2 regions of the Stenotrophomonas sp. Steno-C17 genome follow, and region 2 is predicted to be linked to the other one. Evidence: riboswitches for the same ligand, from Rfam matches in the RefSeq annotation. Region 2 holds a riboswitch; the other holds the start of a gene.

Region 1 (15,442 bases), on a different contig from region 2:
GGAGCACCGCATGCTGCGCAGCCGTCCCTTCCTGATGTTCACCGGCCAGGCCGAAGCCGCCTTGGCCCTGTACGCCGAAGCCTTCGCCGATTTCCGGCTGCTCGCCCTGCAGCGCCATCCAGAAGGCGCCGGCGCGGGCGTGCCGGGGCAGGTGCGGCAGGCGATCTTCCTGCTGGGCGGCACCCATTACCTGTGCTTCGACAGCCTGGACGTGCACGAGTTCACCTTCAGCCCGTCCATATCCCTGTTCGTGGAATGTTCCGGGGCCGAGCAGTTCGAGCGCGCCGCGCGCGTGCTGGGCGAGGGCGGGCACTGGCTGATGCCGGTGGGCGATTACGATTTCAGCAACCGCTATGGCTGGGTGCAGGACCGTTTCGGTGTGTCCTGGCAGTTGAGCCTGGGGCAGATGCCGGACCCGTGACCGGATCAGCCGCTGCGCTCGCCGGGCACGGCCCGGCGCTACCGTAAACGAAAACGGCCCGCTTGCGCGGGCCGTTTGTCGATCATGCCTCGACTTCGTCGTCCTTGTAGGCATCGACCGGGATGCAGGCGCACATCACGTTCTTGTCGCCGTACACGTTGTCCACGCGTGCCACCGGCGGCCAGTACTTCTGCAGCTTCAGGCTGGGCAGCGGGAAGGCCGCCAGTTCGCGCGGGTAGGCGTGGGTCCACTCGCTGGCCGTGACCGCGGTGGCGGTGTGCGGGGCGTTCTTCAGCGGGTTGTCCTCGCGGTCCAGGCGGCCGTCTTCGATCGCGCGGATTTCCTCGCGGATCTGGATCATCGCGTCGATGAAGCGATCCAGCTCATGCAGCGATTCGCTTTCGGTCGGTTCGACCATCAGCGTGCCGGCCACCGGGAAGCTCAGGGTGGGGGCATGGAAGCCGAAGTCGATCAGGCGCTTGGCCACGTCCTCGGCACCCACGCCGCTGGTCTTTTCCAGCGGACGCACGTCCAGGATGCACTCGTGCGCCACCAGGCCGTTGCGGCCGGTGTACAGGGTCTTGAAGTGCGGGGCCAGGCGCTTGGCGATGTAGTTGGCGTTGAGCTGGGCCACCTGGGTGGCCTTGCGCAGGCCTTCGGTCCCCATCATGGCGATGTACATCCAGCTGATCGGCAGGATCGAGGCGCTGCCGAAGCTGGCCGCGCTGACCATGCCCACCGGGCCGTTGTCGCCCAGCTTGCCCGGCAGGAACGGCGCCAGGTGTTCCTTCACCGCGCACGGGCCGACGCCCGGGCCGCCGCCGCCGTGCGGAATGCAGAAGGTCTTGTGCAGGTTCAGATGGGACACGTCCGAACCCCACTTGCCCGGCTTGGCCACGCCCACCAGGGCGTTCATGTTGGCGCCGTCGGTGTACACCTGGCCGCCGTGCTGGTGGATGATCTCGCAGATCTCGACCACTTCCTCCTCGAACACGCCGTGCGTGGACGGGTAGGTGATCATGATCGCGGCCAGACGGTCGCTGTACTTCTCGGCATTGATGCGGATGTCTTCGACATCGACGTTGCCGTTGGCATCGGTCTTGGTGACCACGACTTTCATGCCGCACATCTGCGCCGAGGCCGGGTTGGTACCGTGCGCCGAATCCGGAATCAGGCAGATGTCGCGGTGGCCTTCGCCGCGCGAGCGGTGGTAGGCGCGGATCGCCAGCAGGCCGGCGTACTCACCCTGCGCGCCGGAGTTCGGCTGCAGGCTGACGGCATCGTAGCCGGTGCATTCCACCAGCATCGCTTCCAGCGATTCGATCAGTTCCTTGTAGCCCAGCGCCTGGTCGGCCGGCACCAGCGGATGGATCTGCGAGAACTCCGGCCAGGTGACCGGGATCATCTCGGCGGTGGCATTGAGCTTCATGGTGCACGAGCCCAGCGGGATCATCGTGCGGTCCATCGCCAGGTCCTTGTCGGCCAGCGAACGCAGGTAGCGCAGCAGCTCGTGCTCGCTGTGGTGGGTGTTGAACACCGGGTGGGTCAGGAACGCGGACTGGCGCAGCAGGCCGGACGGCAGCGCATCGGCGGTGCTGGCATCGAGCGCTTCCACGTCCAGGCCGGCACCGAACACGGCGGCCAGGGCCACGATATCGGCGCGGGTGGTGGTCTCGTCCAGGCTGATGCCCACCGAGTCGCTGTCGATCGCGCGCAGGTTGTAGCCGGCGGCGCGCGCCTTGGCGTGGATCTCATCGGCGTGCACGCCGGTGATGTGCAGGGTGTCGAAGAAGTCGCCACCGACCTGCACGCCGACCGTGCGCAGCGCCGCGGCCAGGATCGAGGCCAGGCGGTGGGTGCGGCGGGCGATGCGGGTCAGGCCGTCGGGGCCGTGGTAGACGGCGTACATGGACGCCATCACCGCCAGCAGCACCTGCGCGGTGCAGATGTTGGAGGTGGCCTTCTCGCGGCGGATGTGCTGCTCGCGGGTCTGCAGGGTCAGGCGGTAGGCCGGGTTGCCCTGCGCATCGATGGACACGCCGATCAGGCGGCCCGGCATCGAGCGCTTGTAGGCATCGCGGCAGGCCATGAAGGCCGCATGCGGGCCGCCGAAGCCGAACGGCACGCCGAAGCGCTGGCTGTTGCCGACCACGATGTCCGCGCCCCATTCGCCGGGGGCGGCCAGCAGGGTCAGCGCCAGCAGGTCGGTGGCCACGGCCACCAGGCCGCCGCGTGCGTGCACGGCGTCCACCAGTGCCTTGTAGTCGCCCACCTGGCCGAAGGTGTCCGGGTACTGCAGCAGCAGGCCGAACGCTTCGGCTTCCAGCGCTTCGGCCGGGGTGCCCACGCGCAGCACGATGCCCATGGGCTCGGCGCGCGTGCGCAGCAGTTCCAGGGTCTGCGGGTGCACGGCGTCGTGCACGAAGAAGGTGTCCGACTTCGACTTGGCCGAACGCTTGGCCAGGGTCATCGCTTCGGCGGCGGCGGTGGCTTCGTCCAGCAGCGAGGCGTTGGCGATTTCCATGCCGGTCAGGTCGGCGCACAGGGTCTGGAAGTTGATCAGCGCTTCCATGCGGCCCTGCGAGATTTCCGCCTGGTACGGGGTGTAGGCGGTGTACCAGGCCGGGTTTTCCAGGATGTTGCGCAGGATCACGTTCGGCGTGTGGGTGCCGTAGTAGCCCTGGCCGATGAAGCTGCGCAGCACGGTGTTCTTGTCGGCGATCGCGCGGATCTTGGCCAGTGCCTGCACTTCGGTGATCGATTCGGGCAGCGCCAGCGGCGCGGGCGACTTGATCTTCGCCGGCACGATGGCGTCGGTCATCGCATCCAGCGTGGCGTGGCCGACCACGTCGAGCATCTGCGCGATCTCGGCGTCGTTGGGGCCGATGTGGCGTTCCACGAACGCGCTGTGGTGCTCGAGCTCACGCAGGGAGGGGGTGTTCTGGGACATGGCGAAGGATCCGTCAGGGAAGGGCACACGCACGGGCACAAGCCGCCGGTCGGCGGTCTGCGGGGCGCCCCTCTGTCCTTTTGCCTGAGAGTTTAAAAGCGCGGGAAACCGCAGCTTCGTGCCCCTTCGGCGCCGGATCGAACCGGTCTCTCCAGAGTTGTGTTACGGGTGGTATCGGGCCTGAGCGATTACGGGCGTTGCGCCTTCGGCAGCGGTGTTCCGCTTCTCCCACCGTGTTGCCCGCCGATTATAGCCGGTTGCCGGCCGGGCGCAGCGGGTCGCTGGCCTGTTGATGGGGCTGAATGGAGGATGGCCCGGGCGGTCCGGGTGTACGTTCATCCATGGTATCGGCGGCCCCGGGCGCCTATCATGGGCGGACTCTCGTATTCATCTGGCGCTGTCCCTGCCACAGGGGATCGGCGCCCGCCGTGCATCCTGCGCACGGCCCTGCCGGACGCCCGCTGATGACCGCCGCCGTTGCACCTTCCACCCGTCGCATGGCCCTGCTGCTGGCCGGCCTGGCCATGTTCGGGCCGTTCTCCATCGACACCATCTTCCCGGCCTTCCCGCAGCTGGCCCAGCGCCTGGCCGTGGATGAAGTGGCGGTGCAGCAGACCATCAGCGTGTACCTGCTGTTCTACGGCCTGATGAGCCTGGCCCACGGCCCGCTGTCCGACGCCTGGGGGCGCAAGCGGGTGATCCTGGGGGGCCTGGTGGTGTTCGTCGGCGCCTCGGTGGGCTGCGCGCTGTCCACCGATCTGAGCACGCTGCTGGTGTTCCGCGCCGTGCAGGGCCTGTCGGCCGGCGTGGGCATGATCGTCGGCCGCGCGGTCATCCGCGATCTGTACCACGGCCATGACGCGCAGCGGTTGATGAGCCAGGTGTCCATGCTGTTCGGCATCGCCCCGGCCATCGCGCCGATCATCGGTGGCTGGATCCTGCTCAGCGGCGCCGGCTGGCCGCTGATCTTCTGGTTCCTGGTGGTGTTCTCGCTGCTGCTGCTGGTGGCCACTGCCCGCTTCCTGCCCGAAACCCACCCGGTGGACGCGCGCGTGCCGCTGTCGCCGCGCGGCCTGCTGCGCGACTACGTGCGCATCGGCTTCAACCCGCGCTTCCTGCGCCTGGCACTGGCCGGCAGCATCAACTTCGGCGGCATTTTCCTCTATATCGCCTCGGCGCCGGTGTTCGTGATGCAGCACCTGCACCTGGGCGAAGGCGGCTTCGCGTGGCTGTTCATTCCCACCATCGGCGGCATGACCCTGGGCTCGTTCCTGTCCGGGCGCATGGCCGGGCGGACCCTGCCCACCCGGCAGATCAGCATCGGTTTCACCCTGTGCGCGCTGTCGGCGCTGCTGAACATCGGTTACGTGGCGCTGGCGTCGCAGCTGGCCCTGCCGTGGGCGGTGCTGCCGATCTTCCTGGGCGGCACCGGCATGGCGCTGATCTTCCCGATCCTGGCCCTGGCGGTGCTGGACATGTACCCGCACCAGCGCGGCCTGGCCTCGTCGCTGCAGGCCTTCGTGCAGCTGATGATCAGCACCGTGGTGGCCGGCGTGGTGTCGCCGCTGCTCAGCGCCAGCCCCCTGCACCTGGCGCTGGGCCAGGCCGGGTTCTTCGCCGCCGGTTTCGTGTTCTGGTACTGGGAACACCTGCGCCAGCGCGCGCTGCAGGTGCCGGTGCAGGATCAGACGCCGCTGGCGTGAAGCGGCACTGCGGGCGGGGTGGGTTATTCTTGCGCCCCCTTGCAGTGCGATACGACCCCCATGTCCACCACCTCCAAGACCCGCCGCGACCAGCGTCGCCGCCAGGAAAAGCAGGCCGCCAACAAGGCGGCGGCCACGGCAGCGCCGGTCGAACCGCATGCCGAACTGCGCGATCCGCAGCGGACCCTGCTGGCCGGCATTGTCCGCCGCGATGGCGAATGGGTGCTGGGCATGGATGGCCGCATCGCCGGCCAGACCCACAGCGCCGCGCATGTGCTGGCGATGATCATGCAGGCCGGTGAGCTGCACGAGCGCAATGGCACGCCGGTGCGCCTGATGTACTCCGACGCCCTGCGCGATGCGGCGCAGGCCGAAGTGAGCGAGAAGGGGCAGACCTTCGACGAGTTCAAGGCCGAGCTGGCCGCGGTGATGGCGGCGAAGAAGGGCTGACGCCTTCCTTGCGTTTGTAGCGTCGAGCCATGCTCGACTGCATTGCGTTCCAGCCGGGCATGGCTCGGCTCTACACCACATGAAAGGGGCGGATCCTCGCGGATCCGCCCCTTCCTGTTTTACTTCGCCGGTGCCGCGCTGGCCTGCCAGCCGCACATCTGGCCCTGGTTCTGCTGCTTCAGCCATTCGTTGACCGGGGTGAAGTATTCGATCATCGGGCCGGCATCGAGCTTGTCACTGCCGGTCAGCTCCTTCAGGGTGGCCTGCCACGGCTGGCTGGCACCCTTGCTCAGCATTGCCCAGTACTTCTGCCCGGCTTCCTTGTTGCCGTAGAAGGTGCACTCGTGCAGCGGGCCCTTGTAGCCGGCCGCATCGCACAGGCCCTTGTAGAACTGGAACTGCAGGATGCGCGCCAGGAAGTAGCGGGTGTACGGGGTGTTGCCCGGCACGTGGTACTTCGCGCCCGGATCGAAGAACTCTTCGCCGCGGGCGCTGGCCGGGGCCACGCCCTGGTACTTGGCCTTCAGGTCCCACCAGGCCTTGTTGTAGTTGTCCGGGGTGATCGAACCGTCGAACACGCCCCAGCGCCAGCGATCGATCATCAGGCCGAACGGCAGGAACGAGACGCCCGACAGCGCCATGCGCATCTGGTTGTTGATGACCGCTTCGCGGCTTTCGGTCGGGGCATCGACCAGGCCGATCGAGCTGAGGTACTTGGGCGTCATCGCCAGCACGATGGTGTCGCCGATTGCTTCATGGAAGCCATCGTTGGCACCGCCCTGGAACAGCGGCGGCAGCGGGTTGTAGGCCAGGTCGTAATAGATGTGGCCCAGCTCGTGGTAGATGGTGGTGAAGTTTTCTTCGTTGGGCTTGATGCACATCTTGGTGCGCACGTCGCCTTCCATGTTCATGTCCCAGGCACTGGCGTGGCAGACCACGTCGCGGTCGTCGGGCTTGATGAACTGGGTCCGCTCCCAGTACGACTGCGGCAGCGAGGGCATGCCCAGCGAGACGTAGAAGTCCTGCGCGCGTTCGGTCATCTGCCGCGCGGTGCGCAGCTCGGCCTCACGCTGCGCCTTGTAGCGCGCCGTCACATCGGCGTCCTTGCCGGCCTTGTCCAGCGCCGCGCTCAGGTTGGTCTGGTACTGCTTTTCCAGCGCGGCGGTGATGTCCAGGCTGCCGGCACCGGGGTAGGGCTCCAGCTGGTCCCACAGGTTGGACCAGTCCTGCTGCCACATGTTGCCCAGCAGGTGCGCGGCGATCAGGCCGTTGCCCACTTCGGCCTTGTCCTTGCCATAGGTCGTGTCCAGCTTGCCGCGGGTGTAGCAGTGCAGCTGCTCGTACATCGGCTTGACCTGTTCCCACAGGCGGTCGGTTTCCGGGCCGATCTGCTCCGGCGGCATGTCGTAGCCGCTGCGCCACATCTGCCCGGCATCGCTGAAGCCCATGCCCTTGGCGCCTTCGTTGACCAGGCTGACGAACTGCTGGTAGTCACCGCGCATGGCCTTGGTGGTGCTGTGCCAGCCCTGCCAGGCGTCCAGCTGCTTGTCATAGTCGCGGCTGCGCGACAGCACCTGTTCCAGGTCGCCCAGCTGGCGGCAGGACGCCGGATCGTTGGCGTCGGTGCAGTACTTGCCAGCGCCGTAGCTGCCTTCCATGCGGGTGGCGATCTGGGTCAGCTGGGCCAGCTTGGCGGCATCGCGCGGTGCCGGCATCGACGACATCAGCTTCAGCAGGTGGATGGCGCGCTTGCTGTCCTCGCTCATCGGCTGGCCTTCGAACTTGCCGGCCTGCTCGATCCAGCTGTTGAGTTGGGTCAGCGACCGTTCGTTGGCCTTGGCGGCGATGCGTTCGGAATCGCTGTTGATGTAGGTGGACGACAGCCACTGCGCCGAGGTCATCTCCGGATAGGCCGCCTTGTATTCGGCATTGATGCGGGCGACGAACTGGTCGGCGGTTTCCCCGGCCGGCGCGCTGGGGGCGGCGGCTTCAGAACCGGGGGTAGCTTCCTTCTTGCAGGCAACCAGGGCCAGCGTGGCGGCGGCGATAGCCGAGGCCAGCAGCAGATGGCGGTGTTTCACGGGTAGTCCTTGGGTGGTGAACGACGGCCGAAGGCTAGTGGGCGACCGCAGCCACCGCAAGTGGCAAAGGTTCGGCGGGGATGGGCAGGGCTGCGCCCTGCACCCGCTCAATGCAACGGCAACGGCAAAAGCGGGCTTTCCCTGGGTTGGCGGGGCGGTGTCGGATTGCGGGGACGCCGTTAACCCATCCATGGGGGCTTGGCCGCGGCATCCATGCCGCGGACACCCCGCACTCCGACACCGCCCCACCTTGGACAGGTTCACGCGGCTGTTGGTAACGGCGCCTGTTGTTCCGCGCGGCTGTTGGTAGGTGTCGACCTTGGTCGACACATCTGTCAGATACCGAAACAAATCTGGGGTCGGAGCCCGTTGCGCAGCAACGGGATCCGACCCCGTCATTCCGACAGATCGCAGCGAACTGTCGAAGGCGGGGTGGGTCCGGTTGCGGGGGCGTGAGCGCCATGGATGGCGCGACCGAGCCTACAGGGACGTACTTGCGGCGTCCCCCGCAACCGGACCCACCCCGCCACCCCACGGATACCCAGCTTTTGACGTTGACGTTGACGTTGCACTGCGCGGGTGCAGGGCTGCAAGCCCTGCCAGACCCCCCCTCAACTCTCGCAACTGGCGAACACGTCGCGGTCGCGTTCGTACAGGGCGGTCTTCACCTGCATCAGTCCCAGCACCGACGGGAACAGGTTGTCGTGGTCGGTATACGCCGCCGAACGCCTGCGTACGCACTGCAGGTCCAGCCCGCGGCTGCGGGCGAAGCCCGCTGAGAACCACATCGTCATCGGTACCCGGGTCTGCTCGGCCGGGGCAATGGCGTAGGGCACGCCATGCAGGAACAGGCCCTTTTCGCCCAGCGATTCACCGTGGTCGGACAGGTAGATCATCGCCGTGTCGTAATCCTCCAGCCCCTGCAGCGTGCCGATCGTCCTGGCCAGGAAATGATCGGTGTACAGCACCGCATTGTCGTAGCTGTTGGTGATCTGCTCGCGGCTGCACTGGCCAATGTCACGCGTGTCGCAGGTCGGAGTGAAGCGGCGGAAGGCGGCCGGGTAGCGCTCGAAATACGCCGGGCCATGGTTGCCCAGCTGGTGCAGCACGACCACGCGGTCGCCGGGCTTTGCCCGCACCTGCGTAGCGAGGTCCTGCAGCAGGATTTCGTCCATGCAGCGGCCATCAGCGCATAACCCTGGCGTGGTCGCGTCGGCCAGCGACTGGAAGTCCAGGCCTTCGCACACGCCTTTGCAGCCGGACTGGTTGTCGCGCCACAGCGGCGTGATGCCAGCGCGGTTCAGTACGTGCAACAGCGACTGGTGCGCGCGGATCTTCTTCTCGTCGTAATCGTGCCGGCCCCACGGCGAGTACATGCACGGCAGCGACACTTCGGTGCTGGTGCCGCACGAATGCATGTCGGGGAAATTGATCACCGGCGCCTGCGCCAGTTCGGGGGTGGTGTTGCGCCCACCGTTGAGGCCCCAGTTCTGCGCGCGCAGAGTTTCGCCCATCACGATCACCAGCAGTCGCGGTTTGCTGGTGGGCGCGCGCGGGGTGGCCATCGCATCGGTGCCGATCGGCAGTTTCGGTGCGCGCTGCACCGGATTGTCGCTGCGCAGGGCGCGTGGCAGGCCCAGCAGAACGTTGGCGGGCGTGGCCAGGTAGCGCACTTCGCGCTGGTTGCGCATCAGGGCCGAGACATCCTGGAACGACAGCAGCGCACCGCCCAGCGCGGTGGCCGCTGCCACCAGCAGGAAGCCGGTGCGCCACAGCAGCGTGCGGCTCCAGCTGCGGCGGCGCAGTTCCACCCGCCACAGCAGCGCCATCGGCAGCACCGCCAGCAACAGTACCGGCCACAGCAGGGATGCCGTCATCAGCTCACGGCTCTCCTTCGGGTCGGTGGCCAGCACGTTGCGCAGCATGTCCGCATCCAGATAGATATGGAACTGGCTCATGTAGTGCGCCGCCAAGGCGGTCACCAGCAGCAGCACGCTGGTCACCACCCTGGCGTTCCAGCGCCACACCAGCAGCCCCAGCAGTACACCGTGCGCACCCAGCAGCAGCATCAGCAGTGACAACGCGTAGCGCAGGCTGCCGGGGTGGCTGGCCATGGCGCTGTGCCAGAACAACGCATTGCCGGCGACGGCGAAGAACAGGCTGGTAAGCGCGATCAGTGCTTCGGTGGACAGCTGCGGCCGCCATTGCCGCAGGGTAGACAGCGAGGGCAGACGCAGCGAGCGCTCGACCGATGCGTTCATGCGGCTGCCTCCGTGCGGCGGGCGCGATCCAGGTGGCGGCGGGTCAGGACGCACAGACCCAGCGACAGCAGCCAGCAGATCAATGCGGTGGCCACGTCATGCGACAGGAAGTGCGCGCCACGCAGTTGCTGGCTGATACCGAACAGCAACCCGCTGCCCAGACCGATCCAGAGCCCGGCCCAGCGCCACGCCGGCCGCCACAGCAGGGCGAAGAAGTACAGGCAGAACCACGCGTATCCGGCGCTGGCGTGGCCGGCCGGGAAACACGCCTGCGCGGCCATGCCAGCCGGGCGCAGGGTAAACAGCCCAATGAAGGGGTGGTCGCCGCCGTAGCGCAGCAGGTCCCAGGGGCAGTCCATCGGCACCAGCGTCTTCAGCAGGGAAATCACGCCGGTGCCCAGCGCCATGGCAACGACCACATACAGCAGCGCCCAGCGCAGTGTGCGATCGCGCCCCACGCGCCAGTGATGGAAGCACAGCAGCATCGCCACCAGTGCTGCTGCCGTGCTCAGCCACTTGCCGGCCTTGTGCACCACGGTGCGAGTGAACCATGCGTCCTGCAATGCCCAGTGGCCGCCCTCCAGGCGGAACAGGTGATCGGCCAGCCATTGGTCGCCCCCGAAGCCCATCAGCAGGGTGAACAGGGGCAGCCCGAGTGCGACAGGCAGCCAGAGGTGAGTGACCGCAAAGCGTGACACCCACGGCGATGTCGCAGACGGCGCGACTGGATCAAAGGAGCGGACGGGCATGTAGGCAAGGGCGCTTCGGAATATGCCGCCATGCTCGGCACCGGGATGTCGGAGAAGGGTCGGACGCGCGTTCGTAGCGGGTTAATGAAGGACAGGTGCGTGCCTGCGTTCAGTCTTCTTCGGTGGTCGCGCCGATCCGCTCGGCATGGCACTGTGGATTCCAGGCCGTGCCGGGCAGCAGTTGCCAGCGATTGCGGTTGGCAACACCGATGTCGATCACCCTGGCCGGATCCACGCACGGGCTCATCGCAGCGTCCAGCACCAGCAGCCAGCGCTTTTCCGGTGCTTCGGCCAACCACGGACCGGCGTCATGCCACTGCTCGGCCCAGGGCCGTTTGAAACCGAATTCGCGCACGGGGCGGTCGGCCTGCAGCAGGTTCTGTTCGCGCCACGCGACCAGTGCCAGTTCGGCATCCGGGCCGATCCGCGTCCCAACCCGATGCATCAGCGCCGACGCGGATGCGTAGGGATCCAGTGCCGGCATCAGCACCAGGCCATGGAGCATCCACAGCATGCCGTGGGCCAGCAGCATCAGGGTCCCGGCACGCCGTACCCGCAGCCACACGGTCAGCGTGGCCAGCGCGATGGCGAAGATCAGCAGCCCTTCGCCGAGTACCGGCAGCAGGGTGTCCGGCATCGCCCGTCGCTGCAACTGCGCCACCGCCCACGGGTGCGCTGTCATCAGCATGACGCCGAGCACGCCGGTGGCCAACATCAGCAGCAGGCTGTAGCCGAACAGATAGCGACGCACGCAGATCCGGCGCAGCAGGCCGGGCAGCAGCGGCGCCACGGCCAGCGCCATCGCCGGCAGCATCGGCAGCAGGTAGACCTCGCGCTTGCCCGGGCTGGCGCTGAAGAACGCCAGCACCAGCACGGCCCAGCCCAGCAGCAGCCACGGGCGGCGGTCTCCACGGCGCAGGCGGCGCCACCACGGCTTGAACAACAGCGGCAGCAACAGGCTGCCCGGCAGCCACAGGGTCAGGATCACCTGCAGGTAGTACCAGACCGGCTGCCGATGGTGCCAGGCGTTGGCATAGCGGGTGCCGGTCTGCTTGAACAGCAACTCATGCGCATACGATTGCAGCGCAGCGCTGGGCTCATGCAGCAGTGCCCACCCCAGCGGCGCCAGCCAGACCGCCGTGCCCAGCAGGAACGCCGGCAGCAACCACAGCAGCGTGGCCGGGTGCGGGCCGTCCACCACGCGCCCGCGGCGGCGCTGGTACAGCCGCCAGCCCAGCCACGGCAGCACCATCAACAGGGGCAGGAAGCCCACGCCCTTGGTCACCGTGCCGACACCCGCGGCGACACCGGCCAGCCACAGGGCGGGCAGGTTGCGGCCTTCGCACAGGTGGCGAAGCAGGCCCCACAGGGCCACGGTGGTCATGCCCACCAGCACCATGTCGATCTGCGCGCGCTTGGCCATCAACCCGAACTGCAGGGTGCAGAACAACGCGGCCACTGCGTACATGGAATGCCGTGGCGACCACAGCCGGCGCGCCAGATCGGACACCAGCCACAGGCTGAGCAGCGCCGCCAGCAGCGACGGCAGCAGGAACGACCACGTCCAGCTGCCCACCACGTGGTAAGCGGCGGCCTGCAGCCACATGAACACCGGCGGCTTCTCTGCGTACAGCTCGATTCCCCGGTGTGGCAGCAGCCACTGCCCGCTGTCGACCATGCTGCGGGCGGCCAGCACGAAACGCGGCTCGTCCGGCGGCTGCGGCTGGCGCAGCCCCAACCCGGCCGCCAGGGCCACGGTTACCAGCAGCCAGAGCAACGGCAGGCGCCAGCGGCGGGGCAGGGAATCGGGCACGGCAGGCTCCGGGGCAAAACGCGCAGCGTGCACGGGGCGGCGTGGGAAAGCTGTCGGAAGGACGCCATCCCGACCGCTTTCCGACACGGGCACGGCTACCATGGGGCCAGTTCCCGTGGACCTGCCGCGCATGCGCCTGTTGGTGATCGAAGACAACCGTCAGCTGGTGGCCAATCTGTTCGACTACTTCGAGTCGCGCGGACATGTGCTGGACGTGGCCCCCGATGGCATCACCGGGCTGCACCTGGCCGGCAGCCATCCCTACGACGTGGTCATCCTGGACTGGATGCTGCCGCGCATGGAAGGCCCGGAAGTGCTGCGCCGCCTGCGCAGCGAGCACGGTTCGGAAGTGCCGGTGATCATGCTGACCGCCCGCGACGAGCTGCCCGACAAGATCGCCGGCTTCCGCGCCGGGGCCGATGACTACCTGACCAAGCCCTTTGCCCTGCCGGAACTGGAAGTGCGGCTGGAAGCGCTGCTGCTGCGCGCCAATGGGCGCAACCCGCGCAAGCGCCTGCAGGTGGCCGATCTGGTACTGGACCTGGCCACTCTGGAAGCGCAGCGTGGCGGGCAGGCGCTGCACCTGTACCCGGCGTGCCGCAAGCTGCTGGAGGTGCTGATGCGCGCCAGCCCCGGTGCAGTCACCCGCCAGCAGCTGGAATTCGCCCTGTGGGGCGACGAGCCGCCCGATGGCGACCTGCTGCGCTCGCACGTGTATGAACTGCGCCGCAGCGTGGACGGCCCCTTCGCCGACAAGCTGATCCACACCCTGCCGCGGGTGGGCTACCGGCTGGCCGCCAGCCCGGCGACCGAGGACGACAGCGATGCCGCGCGCGCGTAAGCCGGGCCCGCTCTACCGCCGCGTGGTGTGGTGGCTGCTGGGCTACCTGGCACTGCTGTCGCTGGCGGTGTTCAGCGTGGGCAACTACGTGCACGAGCACGCCGAACATGCGGCCTGGCGCGCGCTGCTCAATTCCGAACTGGACAGCATCCTGGAACACACCCGGCACGAACCGGATTACCACTGGCAGGATTCGGACACCCTCAGCCTGTACCGCTTCGGCCAGCCCAACCTGCCCGACAGCGTGCGCACGCTGCATCCTGGCCTGCATGATGGCGTGCTGATCGGCGACCGCGAAACCGCCGTGATGGTGCGCGACACGCCCACGCTGGGCCGCGTCGCACTGGCGCTGGACATCACCGATTTCCACGACCTGGAACAGTTCGCCACGCGCTGGGTGATGCTGGCCGGCATCATCATGATCTTCGTCACCGTCATGATGGCGTCCTTTGGCATGGAGCGCATGGTGCGGCCACTGAGCCTGCTGGCGCGCAACATCGGCGCGCTGCGCCCAGGCGAGCAGGGCCAGCGCATCGCAGTCGATCCGCGCGGCAGTTCCGAGCTGCACACCATCGCCGATGCGTTGAACGATTACCTGGACCGCAACGAACAGTTCGTCGAACGCGAACGGGTGTTCATCAGCACCGTCAGCCATGAACTGCGCACGCCCATCGCGGTGGTGACCGGCGCGGCCGAACTGGCCCTGGAGCAGCCGGGCCTGCCCGAGCGCGCGCGCCAGCAGATGCAGCGGGTGCTGCGCACGGCGCAGGGGGTGGAAGAACTGATCGAGCTGCTGCTGGTGCTGGCGCGGGATCCGGCACGGCTGAGTTCGCGTGCAGAACGCATCGCGCTGGATCAGTTGCTGCCGGACATCGTTGACGATCATCGCCACCTGCTGGGTGACAAGGACCTGAGCATCGGCATCCAGGCGGCCGCGGTGGATATCGTGGCGCCGCTGGCCGTGGTGCAGGCGGCCATTGGCAACCTGCTACGCAATGCCATCGAGAACAGCGGGCGCGGCCATATCGAGATGAGCCTGAGTGCACAGGCCGTGCTGACCCTGCAGGACCCGGGGCATGGCATGAGCCCGGAAGAGATCGCCGCGATACATGCGCGCCTGGCGCGAGGCGAGCGCGCCGACCGCGGCGGGATTGGCCTGGAGCTGATCGCGCGTCTCTGCGAACACCTGGGCTGGACCCTGACGTTCCAGCCCTGCGAACCGCGCGGCACCCGGGTCACGCTCGACTTCGCCGCCTCGCGCCCGAGCTGATCACAACAATGGGAAGGTGCCAACCTTGGTTGGCACGCCTTGATCCGGCAGGTGCCAACCTTGGTTGGCACGCCGTGATCCGGTAGGTGCCAACTTTGGTTGGCACGCTCTGCGTCGACCAAGGTCGACGCCTACCAGAGCAGATTACCGCGCCGACGCAACGTCAACGCCTGTCGCACCAGATTACCGCGTTCTCGGCCGCGCCACGTGCTGGTCGATCAGAATGACGTTGCCATCCGGATCGGCCAACTGCACATAGCCGGTACCCTGGCCTTCAGGATCCGTGCGCACTGCCAGCTCGATGCCCTTGCCTTCGATGGCCGCCTGCAGTTCGCGCACGTCCTGGAAATCGGCCAGTTCCTGTTTATGCTGGTCCCAGCCCGGATTGAAGGTCAGCAGGTTGCCTTCGAACATACCCTGGAACAGCCCGATCACGATGCCGTCGTTGCGCAGCACCAGCCAGTTCTGGCTGGCATCGCCCCCGGTCACGCTGAAGCCCAATGCCTCGTAGAACGCGCGCGAAGCACTCAGATCCTTGACCGACAGGCTGACTGAAAAAGCACCCAGTTGCATGGCACACGCTCCGTTGCGGAAAGGCAGGGTGGCCGGCACTGCAGCATGACCCCGTGTGAAGACGATGTTAACCTCGGGCCGTGCCGCGCCGAAGCGGCACTTTTTTTTCCACGCCCTTTCGATCGACAGAGGATCCCATGCCGACCGAACCCGCTACTGCTCTGATTACCAGCGACATCGTAGGCCTCGGCCTGATCGCTGCAACCCTGGCCCTGATCTTCTGGGCCGCCAGTGGTCCCACCCCCCTGTTGAAGAAGATTTTCGCCTGGGTGCCGGCACTGCTGCTGTGCTACTTCATCCCGGCCATCTACAACACCACCGGCCTGATCG
Region 2 (15,442 bases):
CCAAAGGTCTGCCGGCATGATAGCGGCAGGCCCTTGGCGGCCGGCAGGGCTTGCGCCCACCGGCACTTCGTGCTGCAGGTTGTGCACAGCATCAAGACCTGACTTGGCGCATGCGGGATGGATCGGTGAATTCACCGTGTTTCAGCATTGTTTCACACATAAGATATTGATATTAATCATGTTTTTATTGTGGCTATTTTTTGACCAACGCAAGCGTGAGGCCGTCGCCATCGGCTTCCCGGCACATCGCCGACCGGTAACGCACAAACTTATCCACAGAAGATGTGGATAAGACTGAATCTCTAATAGCCGCCTGCATTTAGGTGAAATTTATGAATGCCACGACGTCGCGGCCGGGGTCAGGCGCCGGCCATGCGCGCGCGCATGGACCGCTACACTGCACCGATGCCCGCACCGATTCCGACCCTGCAGGTCGCTCTGCCTGTCCCCCTGCCCCGCCTGTTCGACTACCTGGCCCCGGACGGCCAGGCGCCGACCGATGTGGTGGGCTGCCGACTGAAGGTGCCCTTCGGCAACCGTGAGCTGGTGGGCCTGGTGGCCGGCCAGGGCCAGGTAGAGGATGCCCAGGGGCTGCGCCAGGCACTGGCCTGGCTGGACCCGCAGCCGCTGCTGCAGGGCGAGCTGTGGCAGAGCCTGCAGTGGCTTGCCCGCTACACCCACGCACCGCTGGGCGAGGTGGTCAGCACCGCCCTGCCCGGCCCCCTGCGGCATGGCGAGCCCCTGCCTGACACCCACCACTGGGGCTGGCAGCTGACGGAAGACGGCCAGGCCCAGCGCGGGACGCTGCGCGCCGGCAGCCGCCCCCGACAACTGGCCGAACATCTGGCCGACGCCGTGGTGGACGAAGACGTGCTGGCTGCCCGCATGCCCGACTGGCGCACGGCGGCCCGCAGCCTGGCCAAGCGCGGCCTGGCCGAACGGGTGGCGCTGGCGGTGGCACCCCGCCATGCGCAGCCGTTGCCCGGCCCGACGTTGAACCCCGACCAGGCCGACGCCGTGGCCGCAATCACCGCCGCTGACGGCTTCCAGCCGTTCCTGTTGGATGGGGTGACCGGCAGCGGCAAGACCGAGGTCTACCTGCAGGCCATCATCCATTGTCTCGCACAGGGCCGGCAGGCGCTGGTACTGGTGCCGGAAATCGGCCTGACCCCGCAGACCCTGGCGCGCTTCCGTGGGCGCTTGGGCATTCCGGTACACGCGCTGCATTCGGGTCTGAATGACAACGAGCGCGCACGCGTGTGGGCCGCTGCGTCGCGCGGTGAGGCACGGGTGATCGTCGGCACCCGTTCGGCCGTGTTCACCCCGCTGCCGCAGGCTGGCCTGCTGATCGTGGATGAAGAGCACGACGGCAGCTACAAGCAGCAGGACGGCATCCGCTACCACGCGCGCGACTTCGCCCTGGTGCGGGCCAAGGCATTGGGCATTCCGGTGCTGCTGGGCAGCGCCACGCCCTCGCTGGAATCGCTGCACAACGCCTATGGCGGCCGCTACACGCACCTGCGCCTGAAGCAGCGCGCCGGCGAGGCGCGGCCACCGCGGGTGCGCATTCTGGACGTGCGCAAGCGGCCGCTGCGCGATGGGCTGAGCGACGAAGTGCTGGCCGGCATTGGCGAACACCTGCAGCGCGGCCAGCAGGTGCTGGTGTTCAAGAACCGCCGCGGCTACGCGCCGGTGCTGCTGTGCCACGACTGCGGCTGGACCGCACCGTGCCAGCGCTGCGATGCGCCGATGACCGTGCATGGCGGCGGCCGTCGCCTGCAGTGCCACCACTGTGGCGCCCGCCAGCCCGCACCGCTGGCCTGCCCGGCCTGCGCCAGCCTGGCCCTGCAACCGCAGGGCATCGGCACCGAGCGACTGGAAGAACACCTGGTCAGCGCCTTCGCCGATTACCCGGTCGTGCGCATCGACCGTGGTACCACGACGCGGCGCGATGCGCTGGAACAGCAGCTGGCGAACCTGGGCGACCAGCCCGGCATTCTGGTCGGCACGCAGATCCTGGCCAAGGGCCACGACCTGCCCAAGCTGACCCTGGTGGTGGTGGTGGGCATCGACGAAGGGCTGTTCTCGGCCGATTTCCGCGCCAGCGAGAAGCTGGCCCAGCAGTTGATCCAGGTGGCCGGTCGCGCCGGGCGCGCGCGCGATCCTGGGGAGGTCTGGCTGCAGACTCATCACCCGGGCCACCCGCTGCTGGAGACCCTGGTCAGCGGTGGCTATCACCCGTTTGCACAGGCCGAACTGAACCAGCGCCAGGCCGCCGGCTTCCCGCCCTTCGCGCATCTGGCACTGATGCGTGCCGAAGCGCAGCAGGTCGAGCATGCCAACGCCTTCCTGCTGGCGGCGCGGCAGCTGCTGGGCGAACAGAACGTAGTGGAGGCCTATGGGCCGATGCCCGCGCCAATGCCACGCCGCGCCGGTTACCAGCGCACGCAGCTGCTGTTGTCGGCACCGCAACGGCCACCGCTGCATGGAGTGCTGGCGCAGCTGGTGCCGCAGCTGTACGCGCTGCCGGAAGCACGCAAGGTGCGCTGGTCGCTGGATGTGGACCCGACGGATCTGTATTGAGCGGTGCGGGGTGGCCTCCGACGGGCATGGCCCGGCGCTACCGTGGTGGCCGACGGTGCGGGGTCAGAGCCCACCCGACGGGTGGGATCCGACCCCAATCAACGCGCGCTTACCGCCGTTGGTAGAGTCGAGCTTGCTCGACTGAACGTAGCACCGCAGTCGAGCAAGCTCGCAGCGGGGTCAGAGCCACCCGTCGGGTGGGATCCGACCCCACACAACCGGCGCTCAGGTCAACGGTGACATCACGCCGCGCTGGTAGGCCGGGCGTTCGCGCAGGCGTGCGTACCAGTCGGCCACATGCGGCAGGTCCGGACGCTGGATCGGCAGTTCGTACCAGGCATACACCAGCGACCCCAACGGAATGTCGCCCATCGCGAAGCGATCGCCGGACAGCCACGGCTGCGTGGCCAGGGTAGCGTCGGCCATGGCCAGATACTCGCCGGCGCGCACGATGGCTGCGTTGATGCGGGCTTCATCGCGGTCGGCCGGGGCGGTGCGCATGATGCCCCAGATCAGTTCGGAGTACAGCGGCGCCATCCGCGAGGTGCTCCAGTCCATCCACTTCTCGGCCTGCGCACGTTCCATCGCATCTTCGGCGTACAACGTACCCAGCGCGTAGCGCGCGCTCAGGTAGCGCACGATGGTGTTCGATTCCCACAGCGGCAGGCCGTGGTCTTCGATCACCGGCACCAGGCTGTTCGGGTTCATCGCCACGTACTCGGCCGACTGCGTGCCGCCGTGGCTGCCGCCTACTTCGATGGATTCGTACGGCAGCCCGATTTCCTCGGCACACCACAGCACCTTGCGGACATTGCTGGAATTGCGGCGGCCCCAGATCTTCAACATGCGTTTGTTCCTTGCCTGCAGCGGTGCGCCACGCTGGCGCGGAGCCGCTACGATACGCCGATCAAACGCGCTGTGCTGCGCTACCGGTTCTTCTTCGGCAACGCGCGCACGTAGGACGATTTTCCGTCTTTCTTCAGCTCGAACAGGCCGATCGCCGCCAGCAGGTCGCTGAGCTTTCCGTAGCCGTAGTTGCGCGGATCGAACGAGGCCTGGTTGCCGATCTGGCTGCCCACCGGCCCCAGGTGCGACCAGCCATCCTCACCTTCGGCCGACGACACCGCACGGCGCAGCATCTTCACCAGGCGGGTATCGCTGCGCATTTCCGCGCCGCTCTTGCGTGGCCGTGCTTCATCGCTGGCGGCCTGTTCGCTGGCGGTCCGCTCCACTTCGGGCGTGTCGGCATCGGGCACGCTGGCGTGGGCCTGGCCCAGCGCTTCCAGATAGGTGAACTTGGAACAGGCGTTGACGAATGGCTCGGGCGTCTTCTTTTCGCCAAAGCCATACACCTTCACCCCGTCGGTCAGCAGGCGCATGACCATGGGCGTGAAGTCGGCATCGCTGGATACGATGGCGAAGCCATCCAGGTTGCGTGCGTACAGCAGATCCATGGCATCGATCACCATGGCCATGTCCGACGCATTCTTGCCCTTGCTGTAGGCGAACTGCTGGATGGGGCGGATGGCGTACTCGTGCAGCACCACTTCCCAGCCCTTCAAACGCGGGCTTTTCCAGTTGCCATAGGCGCGCCGCACGTTGGCCACGCCATGGCGGGCCACTTCGGCCAGCACTTCGTCGATCTTCGATGCCGGCGCGTTGTCGGCGTCGATCAGCAGGGCAATGCGCTTTTCCGGTTCGGACATGGGTTCCTCGGCGAAGGGGCTGCGGCCTGAACCGAGTATCGCCGATCCCGTTGGGCGGGCATGTGACGTGCGATGATGCCGGGCGACATCCACCCCCTCTGGAGTACGTCGATGAGCCGCGAACCAGTCCCCCACCTGGTCATCATCGGCGGCGGTTTCGCGGGCCTCTGGGCCACCCGTGCCCTGGCACGCGAACGGATCAGGATCACTCTGGTCGACCGCCGCAACCACCACCTGTTCCAACCCCTGCTGTACCAGGTCGCCACCGCGGGCCTGTCCGCACCCGATATCGCCGCGCCCCTGCGGCATATCCTGGGCCACCAGCGCAATGTGGAAGTGCGCCTGGGCGAAGTGGTGAGCATCGAAAAACAGGCCCGCCAGATCACTCTGGCCGACGGCAGCACGCTGGGCTATGACAGCCTGCTGCTGGCCACCGGCGCCACCCACGCCTACTTCGGCAACGACCAGTGGGCCGCCGATGCGCCGGGCCTGAAGACGCTGGACGATGCGATCGCCCTGCGCCGCAAGCTGCTGCTGGCCTTCGAGCGCGCCGAAGCCGAGCCGGACCCGGAGAAGAAGGCCGCCTGGCTGAGCTTTGCGGTGGTCGGCGGTGGCCCCACCGGTGTGGAACTGGCCGGTACGCTGGCCGAGATCGCCCGCCACACCCTGCGCAATGAGTTCCGCCATATCGATCCGGCCAGCGCCAAGGTGCGCCTGGTGGAAGCGGGCCCACGCGTGCTGTCCTCGTTCCCCGAAGTGCTTTCGCTGAAGGCGCGCCGGCAGCTGGAAAAGCTGGGCGTGGAAGTGCTGACCGGCACCCCGGTCAGTGATATCGACAGCCAGGGCTTCAAGCTGGGCGACCAGTTCGTGCCCGCGCGCACCGTGGTGTGGGCCGCGGGCGTGGCCGCGTCACCGCTGGCAAAAACCCTGGACGTGCCACTGGACCGCGCCGGCCGGGTGCAGGTGCAGCCGGACCTGACCCTGCCCGGCCATCCCGAACTGTTCGTGGCCGGCGATCTGGCCGCGGTCAGCCAGGCCGATGGCCGCCCCGTGCCCGGCGTGGCGCCGGCCGCCAAGCAGATGGGCAAGCACGTGGCCGAAACGATCCGCGCACGCCTGCATGGCAAGGCCGAACCGGGCGCGTTCAAGTACGCAGACTACGGCAATCTGGCCACGATCGGCCGCATGGCCGCGATCGTGCACCTGGGCAAGCTGCAGCTGTCGGGCATCCTGGCCTGGTGGTTCTGGCTGGCCGCGCACGTGTTCTTCCTGATCGGCTTCCGCAACCGCATCGTGGTGCTGCTGAACTGGGCCGTGGCGTACTGGAGCTACCAGCGCAGCGCACGCATCATCTTCGGTGATGACCAGGAAGACCGGCGGCCGAAATAGCGGGCGGGAAAACGGGGTCGGATCCCTTTCCACAGGAAAGGGCTCTGACCCCATCCACGCATGGCGTGGATCTACTGGCTATGGCTACCAGCGCAGCGCGCGCATCATCTTCGGTGATGACCGGCAAGACCGGCGGCCCAGGCGCCAGGCCTGGGTCCCAGCGGCCTTCACCTGCAAGCTGCTAGCGTAGGCGGGTCGCTGAGGAAAGGAAGCCGCATGGACCTGCTGAAATGCTTACCCGCGCTGGCCGCAGCCGCCCTGCTCTGCGGCTGTCCGGCAGGGCACTCGCAGGCGGAAGCCTCCGCCCCCGCGCCAACCTCCTCTCAGCGCCTGTCTGCCGGTACGTACGCGACAGAACGAGGGTGGGGGCAACTGCAATTGCAGGCGCGGCCTGGCAGTACCGCGCTGCAGTTCCATCTGGAGACCGAATCCTCCGGTGCTGGATGCAGCCTGGCGGGCACGCTGGGCGACGATCTGCAGTCCGTCAAGGTGGATCCCGCACCCGGCGCGGCGCAATGCCTGCTCACGCTGCACCCTACGCCCCAGGGCATCGAGGTGGGGACGCGCACGGTCGATGCCTGCGCCGCCTACTGCGGCAGCAACGGCGGATTCAGGGGCCACTACCTGGCTGTGACCGACGCTTGCAGCACAGACAACGTTGCCGCCGCGCTGCGCAAGGCCGCTGAAACGACCGGGCCGTCTTCCGCCGCCGGGACCGCCAGCAGGCTTGACGCCCTGCAGGCGTCCTGCGCGGCCACGCTCTCGTTGACCACGATCGGCGATATCCGGCTGGCCATCGCCGCGGCCCAGCACGAGGCAGGAAACAACGATGCCTGCCGGGCGGCACTTTCTCCCTATGCCGAGGACGCCGGGCGCAGCGATGACGAGATCAGCGACGGGATGTCACCGGTTGTGGCGGAGGAATACGTTGCACTCATCGCATCCGTGCGCGACGCCCTGCTGATGTGCGGACACGCCGCCAACGACAAGGAGAACAGCCCATGAGCTCAGCACCGCAGCATGGCCCGCAGCTCAGTGATGCGCAGCTGCGCACACTGGCCTACTTCGCTATCGGCGTGGCCTCCGAGGGCAGCAACGCCGGCCGTAACGTGGCCTATCAGTTGTCCTTTGCCGGCAACATCAGCGGCAATGTCATGACGCCCGTGGGCAACAGTGGTTTCTCAATCGGCACCCTGCAGACCGACCTGGGCCAGCACCCAGAAGTCGCGACCCAGCTGGTGGACGCCTATCAGCGCTGGGCACGCCAGCAGCAGCCCTCGCTGGAGCTCGATGGACGCCAGCAGCAGCAGACGGTGTCCGACCTGCAGCGCGATGGTGCCGCCATCAGGGCGCAGAACGGGCGTGCACTGGAGGGTACTGTCCGCGCACGTCTGGACAATTTCCTCGCATCCAACGAGGGCGTGGCGTTCGTGCATGCACACGATGTCAGCCAGGTCGATCGCCTGCTGCGCCAAGGCGATGGCCGCCGGGATCCTGGCGGCGCGATGCAGCAGCTGCGCGGCACAGACCTGTACCAGCATGCGTCGCTGGATGACCAGGCCAAGCTTGCTACCATGCTGATGAAGCTGGAAAACCAGGCAGGACTGGGCCGCTATCCGGGTGTACTGCGCTCGATTTCCAGCGGCGACCTGGCCAGCGTGGATGACGTCAAGACGCGGATCGACGGCATGCTTCCCAACCGTATCGTGCGCGGCAGGGAGCAGCCCGATTACCTGGAAAGCGGCGTTGAGCATGCCTTGAAGGGCACCGAGGTCTTCAACCGGTTGCGGGCCGCAGGCCCAGGCAATCCGATGCGGGATGTGTTCGCCGGCGTCGCCGCCGCCCCGTTGGCCAGCCCGGTGGTGCTGGCGGCAGATCGCGCACATCCCGAGGCCTTGCATCGCTACGAAGTCGTCAAGACCCTGTTCCTGCAGAACACCGAGGCACCGGCGTACCTCGATGCGCTGCAGCACGGGCGCTCGCACGCCTGGGGCCGCCCACAGGCGGTGGGAAACTCGCCGGCCACCGCCGGCCTGTACGCCTCCGGCAATGATCTGGTCATCTGGAACCGGGATGGTCGCGGCCATGCCTTGATTGATGGCCAATGGTCCACCGTTCCGCGCGCGGAACTGCATCGCCAGCAGAACGCCGATGGCTCCATCGATCTCAACCGCGCCCCGCGCAACGGGATGCCCGAACAGCTGCTTCATGTCGAACCGGCACAACGGGGGCAACGGCATGCAGCGCTTTCCGACCCAATGCTGCAACAGGCCGAGGCGGCGGTTCGACGTTTGCAGGAAAGCCAGGGGCTGCCTTGCGGCGACAGCGCCCAACGCCTTGCAGCCAGCTCGACCTGCCTGGCTCGCGAGGCCGGGATGACACGCATCGACCATGTCGTGCTGGCTGCCCCGTCGTCGCAGGATGGCAGGGCGGAGACACTCTTCGTGGTGCAGGGCGACCCGTCCAACCCAGCCCATGTCAGGGCACAGATGCCGGCGGCGCAGGCATTTGCCACCCCCGTGGACACGTCGTTGGCACAGTTGCAGGCGATGAACGAAGCGCATCAGCGGACAGATGCGCTGTCCAGGCATGAAGAGCTGGATCGCCAGAGCAGCCTGTCGCAGCAGACGCGATCAGTCTGAGCAGCCGGGCGCGGGCCCGGCGCTGTAACCGGAGGTCACCGGCGGCAGAAATCCTCCTTCCTCGCGGTCTCGGCGATCTGCGCCGCACTCCAGTGACGGGTGATCCAGATCGTCAGCGCCGTGCTGCTCAACTGCCAACGCAGCATGCCGTGCCGCGGCTGCCGCATCAGGTGGCGGCGGGCAACCCAGGACGCCTCCTGCTCGGCCACGGGTACCTTCGCTTTCCTCGCGTCCTCGTCGAAGAACTGCGCGGCGAAGTGCCAGGGGTTCATTGGCTGGAACCCTGCGCGCGGTTCACTGCTGCACGCCGCCATGCCACTGGGCGCACGTTCTGCGGGTTGCGGCCAACCGTCCACCAGGGCCAGCCCGAGCAGGTACAGCAGGCCGGGCAGCAGCGCGATGCCGGCTGCCAGCAGGAGGATGGAGAGCCACGCCTTCCCCGCAGCGCGCATCGCGGTCATTCCGCCTTCGGCTTGGGGTACCACAGCGCGTTGACGATGACCCAGCGCTGGTCGAACCGGCCCATGTGGAAGTAGTCGACGAACCACGGGGTTTCCAACCGCACCGAGGCCGCGTTGCCCGTCACGTCGAGCACCGTGCAGCGGCGGTCCCATTGCGCCTTCGGGGTTTTCAGCGCGCCCTGCCTGGTCAGCGCGACCAGCTCCTCCTTCGACATGCGCCGCAGGCCGAGGCGTTCGTCGGGCGTATCGCCCAGCACGGCGCGCTTGGCCAGGTCCGGATGCAGGGAGCGGGCGACCCGCTGCGGGTCGGCTTCCAGCTGGCCATCCACGTAGTCATGGCAGGTCGCTTCGATGGCCGCGAGGGTGGCGGGGTCGGCGGTGGGGCTGGTGGCTGCAGCGACAGCGAACAACAGGGCGACGGTGGACATGGGTGTCTCCAGCGCTGGGCGTGGGGCGATGGTGGCATGGCTGGGGCGCCCCCATCCACGCAGGGCGTGGAGCTACGGGATCAGGCCCATTTCGTCGGCGCCCAACTGCAGGTACATGAAGGCCGCCGCTTCGTTGGGCATCGGCTGTCCCTGCGGGAACGTGTCAAGCCATGCGGTAATGCGCGCATGGCGGCCCTTCAGCGCGTCCGCCATGGCCTTCTTCTCGGCTGCCGTTGCCCGTTGCTGCATCGCGTCGCGCAGCGCGTCATCGGCGATGCCCCACGTTTCCGCCAGCGGGATCAGGTCGACCAGATCAGGGGGTACCTGATCGCGGCGCAGGTGGATCCCTTCGGGCATGGTCGCGCCGCGCTGCGCGGTCAGTTCGGCGGCGCTGCCGATCTGCCCGTGTTGCAGCGGCGGCTGGGCGTCGGCGCCTGCCGGCAGCGCGGTGCAGAGGGTCATCAGCAACCAGCGGGCTTTCATCGGACCGTCCCTGCGTCGATGGGTGTGGCGATGATGGCATGGGTGGGGTATCCCATCCACGCATGGCGTGGATCTACTGGATCGCGGCCTGCAGCCACGCCAGCTTCCGCTCGCGCGGCTGCTGCTTGAGCTGCCATTCGGCGCGCGAGGCAGCCGCACGATCGGGGTACTCGCGCACGGCCAGTATCTGCAGGGGGGGGCGGGCACGGGTATAGCGTGCGCCCTTGCCGGCCTGATGGGCGGCGAAACGGGCCGCCACATCGGTGCTGATGCCGGCGTAGTAGCTGCCGTCGCGGCATTCAAGCAGGTACAGGAACCACGGGCGGGGGGACGGAGCCATGCCGCCGATTATGCCGTGCTGCACTGCAGCGGATATACTGCGGCCCGAATGCAGGAGAGAGGCGCCGCGCTGGCGCCCGCCGAAGGCGCAGGCTCCCATGATCGCTCAGGCCGGTGGGCTGGAATCCCACCAACCATGCATTCGACACGCCGAGCTGGAGAGAGGTCGCCGGGCACGCCCGCCGCGATCCGCCGAAGGGGCACGCGGTTCATCCCGCTGAACTCTCAGGCAAAAGGACAGCGGGAGCGGCACCGGTCATCGTCATTCCGTCATTGCACAGGCAGTGGCGGTATACGCGCATGGCCGGCCCCACCGCGCCCGGAGCCTGACCCATGCTGCTGTCCATCATCTACCTGATCGCCATTTCCGCCGAAGCCATGACCGGCGCCCTGTCTGCAGGCCGCCGCCGCATGGATCTGTTCGGCGTGGTCATGATTGCCTGTGTGACTGCCCTCGGCGGCGGTTCGCTGCGCGACATCCTGCTGGGGCATTACCCGCTGGGCTGGGTGAAGCATCCCGAGTATCTGGCCTTCACCGTCTGTGCGGCGCTGATCGCCACCTGGGTGGCGCGCTGGATGCACCATTTCCGCCGCACCTTCCTGGTGCTCGATGGTCTGGGCCTGATCGCCTTCACCCTGATCGGCTGCGCGATTGCGCGCGAGGCCGGCCACGCGATGCCGATCGTGCTGATTGCCGGCATGCTGACCGGCGCGTTTGGTGGCGTGCTGCGCGACATCCTCTGCAACGAAGTGCCGCTGATCTTCCAGAAAGAGCTGTACGCGATCATCTCGCTGCTGACCGGTGCGGTGTATCTGCTGTTGCTGCACTGGGGCGTGGCCGATGCCACCGCGATCCTGTGCTGCCTGGGCGGTGGCTTCGCGCTGCGCCTGCTGGCGATCCACTACCGCTGGGAAATGCCCAAGTTCGTGTACCACGACGAAGTGCATTGAGCGGCGCGTAGGTCGACGGCCGTGCATTGTAGAGTCGAGCCATGCTCGACTGCTGTGCGTTGTAGAGTCGAGCTTGCTCGACTGCTCCAGGAAAAAGCAGTCGAGCAAGCTCGACTCTACGAATCCAGGCCCCGCCAAGCACCATCGCACACCGCACAAAACCAGGCTCCGCCAAGCACCATCGCACACCGCACAAAACCAGGCCCCGCCAAACAGCCCCGCACGCCGCACGCATGCACGGCCCCGCCCAGCAGCATCGTCAGCCGCACGCATCCATGCTGCCCACAGCCACGCCATGACCTTGGTCATGCGGCAATCGGCAGGCTGATTGGCTACCATGGGCGCCCCGTCGCACGCGCGACGGCATCCAGCCACGCCGCGCTGCGGCCCCGCCAGACAACTCCCCTCCCCCGCTGCCCGCGGCGCCCCCAGTGCGCGCGGGCGTACATGTCCCTGCGCGTGCGCAGGGCGCAGGATGCCCCATGTCCGCTGTCGAGTCGCCCCGTAGCACCCCGCCCCGTTTCCGTCGCGCGTGGCTGATCGCCGTCGTGCTCGTGGCCGCCGCCGCGCTTGCCTGGTGGGCCTGGCCGCGGGCCGATGCGAGCGCGGCCGCCAGCAGTCCGGGCAAGACGGTACCGGTGCGCGTGGCCCCGGCCAGCGCCGAGCCGCTGGTACTGCGCCTGAAAGCGGTGGGCACGGTCACCCCGCTGCACAGCGTGGTGGTGCGCAGCCGGGTGGACGGCGAGCTGATGCGCCTGCACTTCCAGGAAGGCCAGCAGGTGAAGGCCGGCGATCTGCTGGCGCAGATCGACCCGCGTCCGTATGAAGTGAAGCTGGCGCAGGCACAGGGCACCCAGCAGCAGAACCTGGCGGAGCTGGAAAACGCCGAGCGCCAGTTGCAGCGCTACCGCGAACTGCAACGCCAGCACTTCGTGTCGGCGCAGGAACTGAGCGACCAGCAGAGCAAAGTGCGCCAGCTGCAGGGCCGTCGCATCAGCGATCAGGCCGCCGTGGACGAAGCGCGCCTGCAGCTGCAGTACACCCGCATCGTGGCGCCGGTCAGCGGCCGCGTGGGCCTGCGCCGCCTGGACGTGGGCAACCTGGTGCAGGCCAGTGACACCGAAGGCCTGGTCACCCTGGCCCAGACCGCGCCGATCAGCGTGCTGTTCACCGTTCCGGAACCGGAACTGCCCGCGCTGCTGGATGCAGTACAGGCGCAGCCGGCACTGGCGGTGGAAGCCTGGGACCGCGAAGAACGCACGCAGCTGGCGCACGGTGCGCTGTCCAGCGTGGACAACCGCATCGACACCGCCACCGGCACGTTGAAGCTGCGCGCGCAGTTCGACAACGCGGACCAGGGACTGTTCCCCAACCAGTTCGTCAACGTGCGCCTGCAGCTGGGCGAGCACCCGGCGCTGCTGATTCCCGATGCCGCCGTTCAGTTCGGCAGCCAGGGCAACTACGTGCACATCGTAGACAAGGACAACAAGGCGCAACGCCGCACCGTGGTGCTGGGCCCGGCCGATGATGGCCGCGTGGCGGTGCGCTCGGGGCTGCAGGCCGGCGACCAGGTGGTGATCGAAGGCATCGATGGCCTGGAAGATGGCACCGCCGTGGAGATCGTGGCCGAACCCGCTACGCAGGCGAAGGCGGCCAAGGCCGGCGCATGAACCTGTCGCGCCCCTTCATCCTGCGCCCGGTCGCCACCACGCTGCTGATGGTGGCGCTGCTGCTGTCCGGCGTGCTGGCTTACCGGCTGCTGCCGGTGGCCGCGCTGCCGCAGGTGGATTACCCGATCATCCAGATCACCACGCTGTACCCGGGTGCCAGCCCGGAACTGACCACGCGCACCATTACCGCGCCGCTGGAGCGCCAGCTTGGGCAGATTCCCGGGCTGAAGCAGCTGTCGTCCACCAGCTCCGGCGGTGCCTCGGTCATCACCCTGCAGTTCGGCCTGGACGTGTCGCTGGGCGTGGCCGAGCAGGACGTACAGGCCGCCATCAACGCCGCCGGCAGTTTCCTGCCGGACGACCTGCCGGTGCCGCCGGTGTACCGCAAGGTGAATCCGGCCGACACCCCCATCATCACCCTGGCGGTGACCTCGCAGGGCCTGTCGCTGCCGCAGGTGCACGACCTGGTGGATACCCGCATCGCCCAGCGCCTGGCCCAGCTGCCCGGCGTCGGCCTGGTCAGCCTGGCCGGTGGCCAGCGGCCTGCCGTGCGCATCCAGGTCAACGCCGCTGCGCTGTCGGCCAACGGCCTGGGCATGGACCACATCCGCGCGGCCATTGCTGCCGCGAACGTGAACCTGCCCAAGGGCAGTTTCGACGGTCCGATCCGTGCGGTGATGCTGGATGCCAACGACCAGATGCGCAGTGCCGACGAGTACCGTGCACTGGTGCTGGCCTGGCGCGAGGGCGCGCCGCTGCGCCTGGGCGACGTGGCCAGCGTGACCGATGGTGCCGAGAACCGGCAGCTGGCGGCGTGGAGCGGTACCGAGCCCGCGGTTCTGGTGAACCTGCAGCGCCAGCCTGGCGCCAATGTGATTGCCGTGGTCGAACAGGTGCGCGCGATGCTGCCGCAGCTGCAGGCCACCTTGCCGGCCGGCGTGCAGATGACCGTGCTGAGCGACCGCACCGAATCGATCCGCGCCTCGGTACGTGGCGTGCAGAAGGAACTGGTGCTGGCCATCGGCCTGGTGGTGCTGGTGACCTGGGTGTTCCTGCGCAACGCTTCGGCCACGCTGATTCCCAGCGTAGCGGTGCCGCTGTCGCTGATCGGCACCTTCGCGGTGATGCTGCTGGCAGGCTACTCGCTCAACAACCTCACCCTGATGGCGCTGACCATCGCCACCGGCTTCGTGGTGGACGACGCCATCGTGATGCTGGAAAACATCGCCCGCCACCTGGAAGAAGGCGAAAGCCCGCAGGAAGCGGCGCTGAAGGGCGCCGCCGAGATCGGCTTCACCCTGGTGTCGCTGACCGTTTCGCTGATCGCGGTGCTGATCCCGCTGTTGTTCATGGCCGACCTGGTGGGCGCGCTGTTCCATGAGTTCGCGGTGACGCTGGCGGTGGCCATCGGCATTTCACTGCTGGTATCGCTGACGCTGACGCCGATGCTGTGCGCGCGGTTCCTGAAGCCGCATGCGAAGGGGTCAGAGCCCCACGGGGATCTGACCCCGGTCGGGTCTGTGGGGTCAGAGCCCCAAGGGGATCTGACCCCGAGGCGCGATGTGTTCGACCGCATCATCGCCGTGTACGACCGCCAGCTGCACTGGGTGCTGCAACGCCAGCCACTGATGCTGCTGGCCACCGTGGCCACGCTGGCGCTGACGGTCGCGCTGTACTTCGCGGTGCCCAAGGGCTTCTTCCCGGTACAGGATGCTGGCCTGGTGCAAGGCATCAGCGAAGCGCCGCAGGCGATCTCGTTCCAGGCCATGCGCGAGCGCCAGCAGGCACTGGCCGAGGCCATCGAGGCCGATCCGGCGGTAGCCAGCCTGTCGTCCTACATCGGCGTGGATGGCAACAACGCCACGCTCAACACCGGCCGCCTGCTGATCGAACTGAAGCCGCACGGCGACCGCGAACCTGCGGACGTGGTGATGGCGCGCCTGCAGCAGCGCGTGGCAAAGATCCCCGGCATCACCCTGTATCTGCAACCGGTACAGGAACTGGGCATCGAAGACCGCATCAGCCGCACGCAGTATCAGTTCACCCTGACCACGCCGGAACAGCAGACGCTGGAAACCTGGACACCGCGGCTGCTGCAGGCGCTGCGCCAACAGCCGGCGCTGCGCGACGTGGCCAGCGACCTGCAGATGCAGGGCCGACAGGCGCGGGTGAACATCGACCGCGATGCCGCTGCGCGCCTGGGCGTGAGCGTGGAAGCGGTGGCCGATGCACTGTACGACGCCTACGGGCAGCGGCAGATCTCCACCATCTTCACCCAGGCCAGCCAGTACCGCGTGGTGCTTGAAGCCGATCCGGCGCGGCAGCCCGGGCCCGAGGCGATCAGCGGCCTGCGCGTGCGTAACAGTGCGGGGCAGACCGTGCCGCTGGGCGCGGTGGCGCGGGTGGAGCTGGGGCCGGCCGCCCTGCTGCGCAACCATGTGGGCCAGTTCCCCGCGGCGACGCTGTCGTTCAACCTGGCACCCGGTGCATCGCTGGGCGAAGGCGTTGCCGCGGTGCAGGCCGCGCGTGCGGCCATCGCGCTGCCGGCCAGCATCGAACTGCGCCTGCAGGGTGCGGCCGCAGCGTTCAGCAGCTCCCTGTCGTCCACGCTGTGGCTGATCCTGGCCGCCGTGGTGGTGATGTACATCGTGCTGGGCGTGCTCTACGAGAGCTTCGTGCACCCCATCACCATCCTGTCCACCCTGCCCTCGGCCACCGTCGGTGCGTTGGCCGCGCTGTGGGTGAGCGGGCGCAGCCTGGACCTGATCGCGGTGATCGGCATCGTGCTGC

The links. Region 2 has a riboswitch for glycine ahead of AC06FA_RS00700 (trimeric intracellular cation channel family protein). Riboswitches for the same ligand answer to the same signal wherever they lie in the genome.
Region 1: it holds a riboswitch for glycine, as region 2 does, so the genes downstream of both, gcvP (aminomethyl-transferring glycine dehydrogenase) here and AC06FA_RS00700 (trimeric intracellular cation channel family protein) in region 2, are expected to answer to the same signal.

The regions. Positions count from the first base shown of each region.
Region 1 is NZ_JBWJPD010000012.1:46,803-62,244, reverse strand. Features, by position in the region: gene AC06FA_RS12430 (VOC family protein) at 11-421, shown strand; gene gcvP (aminomethyl-transferring glycine dehydrogenase) at 504-3,371, opposite strand; glycine riboswitch at 3,434-3,536, opposite strand; gene AC06FA_RS12420 (multidrug effflux MFS transporter) at 3,836-5,074, shown strand; gene AC06FA_RS12415 (hypothetical protein) at 5,135-5,524, shown strand; gene AC06FA_RS12410 (M2 family metallopeptidase) at 5,644-7,605, opposite strand; gene AC06FA_RS12405 (phosphoethanolamine transferase) at 8,217-9,866, opposite strand; gene AC06FA_RS12400 (phosphatase PAP2 family protein) at 9,863-10,615, opposite strand; gene AC06FA_RS12395 (ArnT family glycosyltransferase) at 10,725-12,428, opposite strand; gene AC06FA_RS12390 (response regulator transcription factor) at 12,559-13,269, shown strand; gene AC06FA_RS12385 (sensor histidine kinase) at 13,253-14,539, shown strand; gene AC06FA_RS12380 (VOC family protein) at 14,723-15,112, opposite strand; gene AC06FA_RS12375 (DUF819 family protein) at 15,250-15,442, shown strand, end outside.
Region 2 is NZ_JBWJPD010000001.1:157,053-172,494, reverse strand. Features, by position in the region: gene AC06FA_RS00750 (primosomal protein N') at 406-2,583, shown strand; gene AC06FA_RS00745 (glutathione S-transferase family protein) at 2,809-3,429, opposite strand; gene AC06FA_RS00740 (NYN domain-containing protein) at 3,510-4,289, opposite strand; gene AC06FA_RS00735 (NAD(P)/FAD-dependent oxidoreductase) at 4,401-5,678, shown strand; gene AC06FA_RS00730 (hypothetical protein) at 5,895-6,683, shown strand; gene AC06FA_RS00725 (XVIPCD domain-containing protein) at 6,755-8,320, shown strand; gene AC06FA_RS00720 (hypothetical protein) at 8,356-8,772, opposite strand; gene AC06FA_RS00715 (nuclear transport factor 2 family protein) at 8,778-9,209, opposite strand; gene AC06FA_RS00710 (hypothetical protein) at 9,282-9,692, opposite strand; gene AC06FA_RS00705 (GIY-YIG nuclease family protein) at 9,766-10,032, opposite strand; glycine riboswitch at 10,074-10,163, shown strand; glycine riboswitch at 10,177-10,282, shown strand; gene AC06FA_RS00700 (trimeric intracellular cation channel family protein) at 10,365-10,982, shown strand; gene AC06FA_RS00695 (MdtA/MuxA family multidrug efflux RND transporter periplasmic adaptor subunit) at 11,465-12,652, shown strand; gene AC06FA_RS00690 (multidrug efflux RND transporter permease subunit) at 12,649-15,442, shown strand, end outside.